One region of the Asanoa sp. NPDC049475 genome, then DNA from elsewhere that is predicted to be linked to it. Evidence: predicted binding sites of a transcription regulator. Region 1 holds the regulator's gene; each other region holds the start of a gene.
The links. Region 1 encodes HrcA, which represses chaperone genes, less so after heat shock. Its sites were predicted from a motif close to GGTTNGCACNCTCNNNNNGAGNGTGCNAACC; they were not measured.
Positions count from the first base shown of each region.

Region 2: groL (chaperonin GroEL) is a predicted target of HrcA. The motif match lies at 2,156-2,186, and genes of this name have one in related genera.
Region 3: groES (co-chaperone GroES) is a predicted target of HrcA. The motif match lies at 1,442-1,472, and genes of this name have one in related genera.

Region 1 is NZ_JBFAPY010000006.1:43,902-47,173, forward strand. Features, by position in the region: gene AB0J88_RS24255 (16S rRNA (uracil(1498)-N(3))-methyltransferase) at 1-109, opposite strand, end outside; gene dnaJ (molecular chaperone DnaJ) at 131-1,267, opposite strand; gene hrcA (heat-inducible transcriptional repressor HrcA) at 1,332-2,351, opposite strand; gene AB0J88_RS24270 (DUF4870 domain-containing protein) at 2,513-3,136, shown strand; gene hemW (radical SAM family heme chaperone HemW) at 3,169-3,272, opposite strand, start outside.
Region 2 is NZ_JBFAPY010000005.1:9,544-12,815, reverse strand. Features, by position in the region: gene AB0J88_RS20035 (serine/threonine-protein kinase) at 1-46, opposite strand, end outside; gene groL (chaperonin GroEL) at 463-2,049, opposite strand; gene AB0J88_RS20025 (GlsB/YeaQ/YmgE family stress response membrane protein) at 2,755-3,066, shown strand; gene AB0J88_RS20020 (GAF and ANTAR domain-containing protein) at 3,147-3,272, opposite strand, start outside.
Region 3 is NZ_JBFAPY010000003.1:261,672-264,943, reverse strand. Features, by position in the region: gene ybaK (Cys-tRNA(Pro) deacylase) at 1-210, opposite strand, end outside; partial or broken gene AB0J88_RS12315 (methyltransferase domain-containing protein) at 233-1,372, opposite strand; gene groES (co-chaperone GroES) at 1,582-1,896, shown strand; gene groL (chaperonin GroEL) at 1,975-3,272, shown strand, end outside.

The DNA.
Region 1 (3,272 bases):
CGCCGGGGCCGATCCGTTGCACGGCGGCGGCATGCCGTCCCTCAGGGCCGTCGAGCACGAACTCGTCGCCGTTAGGCAGCGCGTCGACCAAAAACTGAGATCTGCTCACTGTGCTGTTGGACGCAAGGCGTCAGTGTCCGTTGAACGCGTCGCGCACCCGGGAGAAGAAGCCGCCCTGCTTGGTCAGCTCGGCCACCTCTTCGCCCCGGGACCGGGAGAACTCGCGCAGCACGCGCTCCTGGTCGGCGGTCAGCTTGGCCGGGGTGCGCACGTCGAGGTGCACGTAGAGGTCGCCACGCCCGGCGCCGCGCAGGTGCGGCACGCCGCGGGCGCGCAGCCGCAGGGTCGAGTTGGGCTGGGTGCCCGGCTTGACGTCGACCGTCTCCTCGCTGTCGAGCGTCTTGATGGTCAGTCGGGTGCCGAGCGCCGCCGCCGTCATCGGCACGGTGACCCGGCAGTGCAGGTCGTCGCCCTTGCGGGAGTAGACGTCGTGCGGCCGCTCGTGGATCTCGACGTAGAGGTCGCCGGCCGTGCCGCCGCCCGGACCGACCTCGCCCTGCTGGGCGAGCCGGATGCGCATGCCGTCCTCGACGCCGGCCGGGATCTTCACGGTCAGCGAGCGGCGGGTGCGCACGCGGCCGTCACCGGCGCAGGTCGGGCAGGGGTGCGGGATGACCGTGCCGTAGCCCTGGCAGACGGTGCACGGGCGGGACGAGACGACCTGGCCGAGGAACGTGCGCTGGACCGACTGCACCTCGCCGCGGCCGCCACAGGTCTCGCAGGTGGCCAGGTGGGTGCCGGCCGCGGTGCCGGCGCCGGCACAGGTGGTGCAGAGCACAGCGGTGTCGACGGTGATCGGCGCCTCGACGCCGAACGCGGTCTCCAGCAGGTCGAGCTCGAGCCGCAGGATCGCGTCGGCGCCGGGCCGGGTGCGCGGGCGCGGGCCACGCGCTCCGCCGCCGCCGGCCGCGCCGAAGAACGCGTCCATGATGTCCTGGAAGCCGACGAACGGGCCGGCACCCGGGCCACCACCCGGCCCACCGCCGCCCGGGGCGAGCGGGTCGCCGCCCAGGTCGACGATCTGCCGCTTCTGGTCGTCCGAGAGCACCTCGTACGCGGCGTTGATCTCCTTGAACTTCTCGGCCGCCGCGGGATCGGGGTTGACGTCCGGGTGGTACTGACGCGCCAGCTTGCGGTAGGCGCGCTTGATCTCGTCGTCGCTGGCGTCTCGGGCGACGCCGAGAATCCCGTAGTAATCCCTGGCCACTGTGTTCTGAGTCCTCATGTCGTCTCGCTTGTGCCGGCCGCCGGTGATCAGGTGGGGGGTGGTGTCAGTTCTGGGCCAGCATCTCGCCTACGTAGCGTGCCACGGCGCGCACGGTCGCGATGGTGCCGGGGTAGTCCATCCGAGTGGGTCCGAGCACACCCAGGCCACCCACGATCGTGACGCCGGGGCCGTAGCCGGTGCTCACGATCGAGGTGCCGCGGAGGTTGTCGATCTCGTTCTCGTCGCCGATCCGGACCCGGGTTATCGGCTCCACCTCGCCGATCAGCTTGAGGAGGATGACCTCCTCCTCAAGCGCCTCGAGGATCGGGCGCAGCGAGCCCTGGAAGTCGAGCAGCCCGCCGCGGGTCAGGTTGGCCGTGCCGGCCAGCGCGACCCGCTCCTCGTGCCGCTCGACCAGCGTCTCCAGCAGCACCGTCGACAGGGCGACGGTGGCCGCGCGCAGCTCCTGGGGAGCCTCGTCGACCAGCGCCTGCACCAGTGGCGGCGTGTCGGAGAGCTTGCTGCCACAGAGCTTCTCGTTGGTCAGCCGACGCAGGGTGGTGACCTGGCTCTCGTCGAGCGGCGCCGGCAGTTCCACCTGGCGTTGCTCGACCCGCCCCGTGTTGGCGATCATCACGACCATCAGCCGCGTGGTGGAGATCGGCACCAGCTCGAGGTGGCGAACCGTCGAGCGGGCCAGGCTGGGGTATTGGACGACCGCCACCTGACGGGTGATCTGGGCGAGCAGCCGCACTGTGCGGTGCACCACGTCGTCGAGGTCGACCGCGCCCACCAGGAACCGCTCGATCGCCCGGCGCTCCGCCGGGCTCAGCGGCTTGACCGTCGAGAGCCGGTCGACGAAGAGCCGGTAGCCCCGGTCGGTCGGCACCCGGCCGGCGCTGGTGTGCGGCTGCCGGATGTAACCCTCGTCCTCGAGCACCGCCATGTCGTTGCGCACCGTGGCGGGGGAAACGCCCAGCTGGTGGCGCTCGACGAGGGACTTGCTGCCGACCGGTTCCTGGGTGGCGACGTAGTCCTCGACGATCGCCCGCAGCACGTCGAGCTTGCGGTCATCGAGAGCCATGCGTCACCCCCTTGCGCCCTTTGGCACTCGACTGTAGCGAGTGCCAGTCTACGACGCACCCGTCCGCCTGGCGATGATCGGTGTTTGCCGTGGCCAAGCTGTCCAGAACAAGTCAGAACTCCCATCTGGCGCGGGTTGATCGATACCCCTACGGTGCAGGCATGACTGAGCCACCCCGGCCGCCCGGCGAGGGCTACCCGGATCCCAACTCCGCACCGCCTCCCACCTCGGGTGGCGGCGCCTACCCGCCGCCTACCTCGGGTGGCGGCGCCTACCCGCCCGCCGGTGGCTACCCGCCGCCGGGTGGTGGCTACCCGCCCCAGGGCGGTGGCTATCCCCCGCAGGGTGGCGGCTACCCGCCCCAGGGCGGTGGCTACCCACCACAGGGCGGCGGCTACCCGCCCCAGGGCGGTTACTACGGTGGCGCGGCCCCGGCGGGCTTCGCCAACAGTGAAGAGAAGACCTGGGCGATGGTCGCGCACTTCGGCGGCGCGCTCGGCGCGTTCGTCAGCCTCGGCGTGCTCGGCTTCGTGGGCCCGCTGGTCGCCTACCTGGCCAAGGGTCAGCAGTCGCCGACGGTCCGGGCGCACGCCGTCGCGGCGCTGAACTTCCAGCTGCTCTGGTCGATCATCGCGTTCGTGCTGGTGTTCGTGAGCTGGTGCCTGCTCTTCATCCCCAGCGTGATCGTCCTGGTGCTCCAGGTGATCTTCGGCATCGTGGCGGGCGTCAAGGCCAACGAGGGGCAGCTCTACCGCTACCCCATGAGCGTCAACATGATCAAGTAGTTCCCCGGTTCGCGATCTGCTCGGCTCGCTTCTCAGTCGAGCAGGTCGCGGACCACGGCGTCGGCGAGCAGGCGGCCCCGCAGGGTCAGCACCGCGACGCCGCCGTCGAGTTCCAGCAGACCGTCGGCCGCGGCTC
Region 2 (3,272 bases), on a different contig from region 1:
GCGGCCGCTCGATGGTGTAGGACCCGATCCGCTCGGGGGTGGTCACGCTGTCAACCGTCGCACATGCGGACGGCCGCCGCCGCGTCCGCGTGCGTCAGTATTTCGCCAGCGGTGGTGTGGGGTTCGCGGTCTGGGGTCAACGGGCGCGCCTGAGACCGTGCGCGAAGTAGTCTCGGGCGCTCGGCGATCATGCGTGGCCCCTCAGGTGCCCCAGCGGCGACGTAGTCATCCACCGCTGGATAGAACTGGCGACGGACGGCGAGTCCGATGATCGGGTTGGCGAGGGCGATGGCGATTTGCAGGGCCCGAGCTCCCCGGACAGATGCGGGTAGAGCCACAGCGGTTTGCCGGCACTACCACCGGCATTCGTGCTATCGACTGCCGTCGTCGTCCAGCCGACGTGACCACGTGTGCCAATTCAGACGGCAGCTCCAGTGCCTTCTCGTGCGGACATCTGGCGTGTCATGATCCTAGCTTCGCCGGCTTGTCGGCGATGAGCACCTCGGTGGTGAGGAACAGCGCGGCGATCGAGGCCGCGTTCTGCAGCGCGGATCGGGTGACCTTAGCCGGTTCGACGATGCCTGCCTCGACCATGTCGACGTACTCACCGGTGACGGCGTTGAGGCCGTACCCCGCCGGGAGTGACCTGATCTTCTCGACGGCGACGCCGCCTTCGAGGCCGGCGTTGACGGCGATCTGTCGCAGCGGCGCTGTCAGCGCTACCCGCACGATGTTCGCGCCGGTGGCTTCGTCGCCGGTCAGGTCGAGCTTGTCGAACACGGTGTCGGCGGCGTTGGCCAGGGCCACCCCGCCCCCCGGCAGCAAGCCTTCCTCGATGGCCGCCTTGGCGTTGCGCACGGCGTCCTCGATGCGGTGCTTTCGCTCCTTGAGCTCGACCTCGGTTGCCGCGCCGACTTTGATCACCGCGACGCCGCCGGCCAGCTTTGCCAGCCGCTCCTGCAACTTCTCCCGGTCGTAGTCGGAGTCGCTCTTGTCGATCTCGAAACGCAGTTGGGCGACCCGACCAGCGATCTGCTCGGCGTCACCGCCGCCGTCCACGATGGTCGTCTCGCCCTCGGCGGCGACGATCGTGCGAGCCCGGCCCAGGCTTTCCAGCCCGACGGTGTGCAGGGTGATCCCGAGCGTCTGGCTGACGACCTGGCCGCCGGTCAAAACGGCGAGGTCGGCCAGCATGGCCTTGCGCCGGTCCCCGAATCCAGGCGCCTTGACGGCCACCGATGTGAAGCTGCCCTGGATCTTGTTGACCAGCAGGGTCGCCAAGGCCTCGCCCTCGACGTCCTCGGCGATGATCGCCAGCGGCTTACCCGTCCGCATGACCTTCTCCAGGATCGGTAGCAGGTCGGTCAGGTTCGCGATCCTGCCGTCGACGATCAGGAGGTACGGATCGTCGAGTACGGTCTCCATCCGCTCGAGGTCGGTGACGAAGTAGGGCGAGAGGTAGCCGTGGTCGAGGCGCATGCCTTCGGTGAGCTCGAGCTCGAGGCCGAAGGTGTTGCTCTCCTCGACGGTGATGACGCCGTCCTTGCCGACCTTGTCCATCGCCTCGGCGATCAGGTCACCGACCGTCGCGTCGCCCGAGGAGATGGTCGCCGTGGCGGCGATCTGTTCCCTGGTCTGGACGTCTCGCGCCTGGTGGCCCAGTGCCTCGGTCACCGCGGCGACGGCTTCCTCGATGCCACGTTTGAGCGCGATCGGGTTGGCCCCGGCGGCGACGTTGCGCAGCCCTTCGCGTACCAACGCCTGCGCCAACACGGTGGCCGTCGTCGTGCCGTCCCCGGCCACGTCGTCGGTCTTCTTCGCGACCTCCTTGACCAGCTGGGCGCCCAACTTCTCGTGCGGGTCGTCGAGCTCGATCTCCTTGGCGATGCTCACCCCGTCGTTGGTGATCACCGGCGCGCCCCACTTGCCGCCGAGCACGACATTGCGGCCCCTCGGGCCCAGCGTCACCTTCACCGTGTCGGCGAGGACGTTCATGCCGCGCTCCAGGCCACGACGGGCCTCTTCACCGAAAGCGATCAACTTGGTCATCTGCGTGAATCCCTCAACGTCGTCGTGCCCACGTGCAGCACCCTGCTCGGGCCGACCTGCGATGACCGCTGCTACGGTCCCCCTCCCGGGGGTCCCATCCCATTTCGGTTGGCACTCGCGTCAGGCGAGTGCTAAGGACAGTGCAGCACCGAACACCCCGGAATGCAAACGACGGTCCGGCCAAACCCGTCCATCCGGTCAGCGCCATCGCGGCATGGCCCAGATCCCGATGCGACTGCCGCCCGGCGTGGCGACGCAGATCCCGAGCCAGGCGGCCCCGGTTCGGGTACGCGGCACGCGACCCGTGGGCGACCTCGCCGGCGGGGTGGCCGGGGGCTGTGGCGGCCCGCTGGTGTTCGGGTCAGCCGGTGCGTTTCCGGTGTGGCGTAGGTCGTTGGACATGACGAACCCTTGGGGGTGAGGCCGGTATGGCGGGCACCTCAGGGTCGGGGCGTCGATTCCGGAATGTCTTCATCGTACACATGTCCGACCCTGGTGCGGTGCATGTGCCAGCCGCGATCTGGCGTACCGGGATTGCGGTGTCCCGGCGATCGAGCCCTCGGCTGGCCGGCATCGGCTCAGCGAACGCATCGGTGTTTGCCGTCGTTTCGTGACGCGACTGGCGTTTAGAGATCGGTCGATGCGGAGACCCGGCAGAAGGGCCGCCCTGCTTTGGGACATCGGCCCGCCATCAAGGAGAGCGTCATGGGCGTTGTCGCCTGGATCGTGCTCGGTGCCGTCGCCGGCCTCATCGCCGAATACCTCACCGGAAAGAAGACCGGCCTACTGCTGGCCGCCGTAATCGGGATCGCCGGTGCCCTGCTCGGCGGGTTCCTGGCGAAGGAACTGCTCGGTTTACAGACGCTGGACAGCTTCTTCAACCTGAGCACCTGGATCACCGCGATCATCGGAGCCGTGGTTTTGTTCCTGCTGGTCGGGGCCGTTCGGGGACGCGGTGGACGGACCCGGCGCTCCGGCAGCCGTTGGCGCAGCCGCAGTAGAGCAAGCCGGCGGTAGGGGCAGGACCGGCTTCAGAGGTTGCGCGATGCCTCGCCGGCGTCCAAAGTAGACAGTTGTTGCCGCCGCGTCGAGGGCAATCAGCGGGGCGGGCTGCCGGCCGTCGCTGGTGGGATCTGTTCGGTTCCGTCGACGACGGCTTGGGCGAGGTCGGACAGGCGCTGGTTGTGGCTACGGGCGTTGCCGCGCAGCAGGGTGAACGCCTC
Region 3 (3,272 bases), on a different contig from region 1:
CGCCACCGGGACCACACCCACGCCTAGCTGTCCGTCGACCGTCGCGATCAGGGTCTTGAAGACCCGCGCCGGCTCCAGGCCCAGCGCCGCCGCCACCGCCTCGCCGTAGCCCGACGTCTTCGGGTCCACGTCATAGGGGTGCGTCGTGAACGGGACCTTCTCGCGGGTCAACACCACCGTCGCCGGCGTTCCCTGCGCTTTCTTGGCCACCTTCGAAGGTTATCGGTGTCGCGAGCACTGCCACCTGCGCACCCGCCACCCGGGTCAGCAGCAGCGAGATCGAGGCCCGTCCCCGCAACCGCAGGTCCCGGCGGAACTGGGCCGGGTCCAGCGCCGAGCCCCGCTTGAGGATCTCCACCGTGCCGACGTCCCTGGAGCGCAGTTCCGCCCGCAGCCGCTTCAGGGAGAACGGCAGCACGTCGGTCACCGCGAAACAGCGGCCGAATGGGGTCGGTGCCGGCGAGTCGGTCCACACGTACGCGATGGTCGGGTCGCCCAACCGCCCATCCACGGTCGCGGCGAACTCGGCGACCAGGCCTGCCCGGACCACCGCGCCGTCGGGGTCGTAGAGGTAACCGCCGACCGGGCCGACCGGTGCCGCCACGGTGCCCGAGCCGGTCAGCGCCGATGCCACCCCCGCGCGGATCACCGTCGCCCGGCGGGGCACCGAGGCCAGCAGGCCGCACCACAGGGTGGCCTCGACCACATCCCGGTCGACACTGACCAGCTCGGTCTCCGCGCCCGGCGGCACCCGGGAGTGGTCGAAACCCGGCGCCACCTTGACCGCCACCCGGGGAGAGCGGGCCGCCAGGTCGGCGACGAAATCCCAGGACGGCGAGTACGCCGCCGGGTCGAACACCCGCCGCCCACCGGCCTGGCGCCGGGCCGGATCGCAGAAGACCGCGTCGAACCCACTGACGTCGAAGGTGGTGGCATCGGCCCGCACCACCGAGAACAGGCCGGTGCCGTTCGCGGCCGCGACCTCCGCCGTGGCCGGGTCGATCTCGACGCCGACGACCCGGATCCCGGCCCGAGCCGCGGCCAGCGAGTCGGCGCCGATCCCGCAGCCCAGGTCGGCGAGGGACCGAACCCCAGCGGCCACCAACCGCGAAGCCCGCCGGTCGGCCACCACCGACCGGGTCGCCTGTTCGAGCCCCGCCCGGGTGAAGTACATGTCGCTCGCCGAGGCACCGAACTTGGCCACCGCCTGCCGGCGTAGCGTGGCCTGGGTGAGTGCGGCGGCCGCGAGGTCGGGCGGCACACCCGCCGAGCGCAGCGCGGCGGCTGCGGCGAGCGGGTCGCCACCGACCAGGTCGGTCGCCGCTGCCAGGGCGGCTTCGCCGTCGGGGGTACGCAGGTCGTGCAGGTCCACGAAGTGATTCTCCCGGGTGTGGCGAGCTGGCACTCTCCTTGACGGAGTGCTAGTCGCGGAATAACCTGCGATTAGCACTCTCAGTCTGAGGGTGCCAACAACGCCAGGCAGGTCCGGCACCCGCGACGACGGTCCCGCCCTGGTGGCATGAGGCAAATTGGCGCCGGTCGGATTCTCGGCCGGCTACGAACCTGATACCCCAGGAGGGTATGCCCGTGACTACCGCGACCAAGGTTGCGATCAAGCCTCTCGAGGACCGGATTCTCGTCCAGGCCAACGAGGCTGAGACGACCACGGCGTCGGGCATCGTGATCCCCGACACCGCCAAGGAGAAGCCGCAAGAGGGCACCGTCAAGGCCGTCGGCCCGGGCCGGGTCGACGACAACGGCAACCGCGTTCCGGTTGACGTCAAGGTCGGCGACACGGTGATCTACTCGAAGTACGGCGGCACCGAGGTCAAGTACGCCGGCGAGGAGTACCTGGTGCTCTCCGCCCGCGACGTCCTCGCGGTCATCGAGAAGTAACTGATCACAAGCTGAAGTGCGTGGTGCCCCGGACCGGTTCTGCCCGGGCCGGGGCACCGTGCGTTTGAAGGGACTTAAATGGCGAAGATCCTGAGCTTCTCGGACGACGCGCGACACCTGCTCGAGCACGGCGTCAACACCCTCGCGGACACGGTCAAGGTCACCCTCGGCCCGCGCGGGCGCAACGTCGTCCTCGACAAGAAGTTCGGCGCTCCGACGATCACCAACGATGGTGTGACCATCGCCAAGGAGATCGAGCTCACCAACCCGTACGAGAACCTGGGTGCGCAGCTCGTCAAGGAGGTGGCGACCAAGACCAACGACGTGGCTGGTGACGGCACCACCACCGCGACGGTGCTGGCCCAGGCCATGGTCCGCGAGGGCCTCCGCAACGTCGCCGCCGGCGCGAGCCCGAGCGACCTCAAGCGCGGCATCGACGCCGCCGCCAACGCGGTGTCCGAGGCCCTGCTGGGCAAGGCCGCCGACGTCGACACCAAGGGCTCCATCGCCAACGTCGCCACCATCTCGGCCCAGGACGCCACCATCGGCGAGCTGATCTCCGAGGCGATGGAGAAGGTCGGCCGCGACGGTGTCATCACCGTCGAGGAAGGCTCGACGCTGGCCACCGAGCTCGAGGTGACGGAGGGTCTGCAGTTCGACAAGGGCTTCATCTCCCCGCACTTCGTGACCGACGCGGAGGCGCAGGAGGCGGTGCTCGACGAGCCGTACATCCTGATCACCACCCAGAAGATCTCCGCGGTCGAGGAGCTGCTGCCGCTGCTGGAGAAGGTCGTCCAGGCCGGCAAGCCGCTGCTGCTCGTGGCCGAGGACGTCGAGGGCCAGGCGCTCGCGACGCTCGCGGTCAACGCGGTGCGCAAGACGCTGAAGATCGCCGCCGTCAAGGCGCCGGGCTTCGGTGACCGCCGCAAGGCGATGCTCCAGGACATGGCGATCCTGACCGGCGGCGAGGTGATCGCTCCGGAGCTCGGCTACAAGCTCGACCAGGTCGGCATCGACCAGCTCGGCACCGCCCGGCGCGTCGTCATCGACAAGGACAACACCACCGTCATCGACGGCGGCGGCAGCAGCACCGAGGTCTCCGAGCGGGTCTCCCAGATCCGCAAGGAGATCGAGGCCTCCGACTCCGACTGGGACAAGGAGAAGCTGGCCGAGCGGCTGGCCAAGCTGTCCGGCGGCATCGCGGTGATCAAGGCCGGCGGCGCCACCGAGGTGGAGCTCAAGGAGCGCAAGCACCGCATCGAGGACGCCATCGCGGCGACCAAGGCCGCGGTCGAGGAGGGCACCGTGCCCGGCGGCGGCGCCGCCCTGGTGCAGATCGTCTCCGTGCTCGACGGCGACCTGGGCCTGACCGGCGA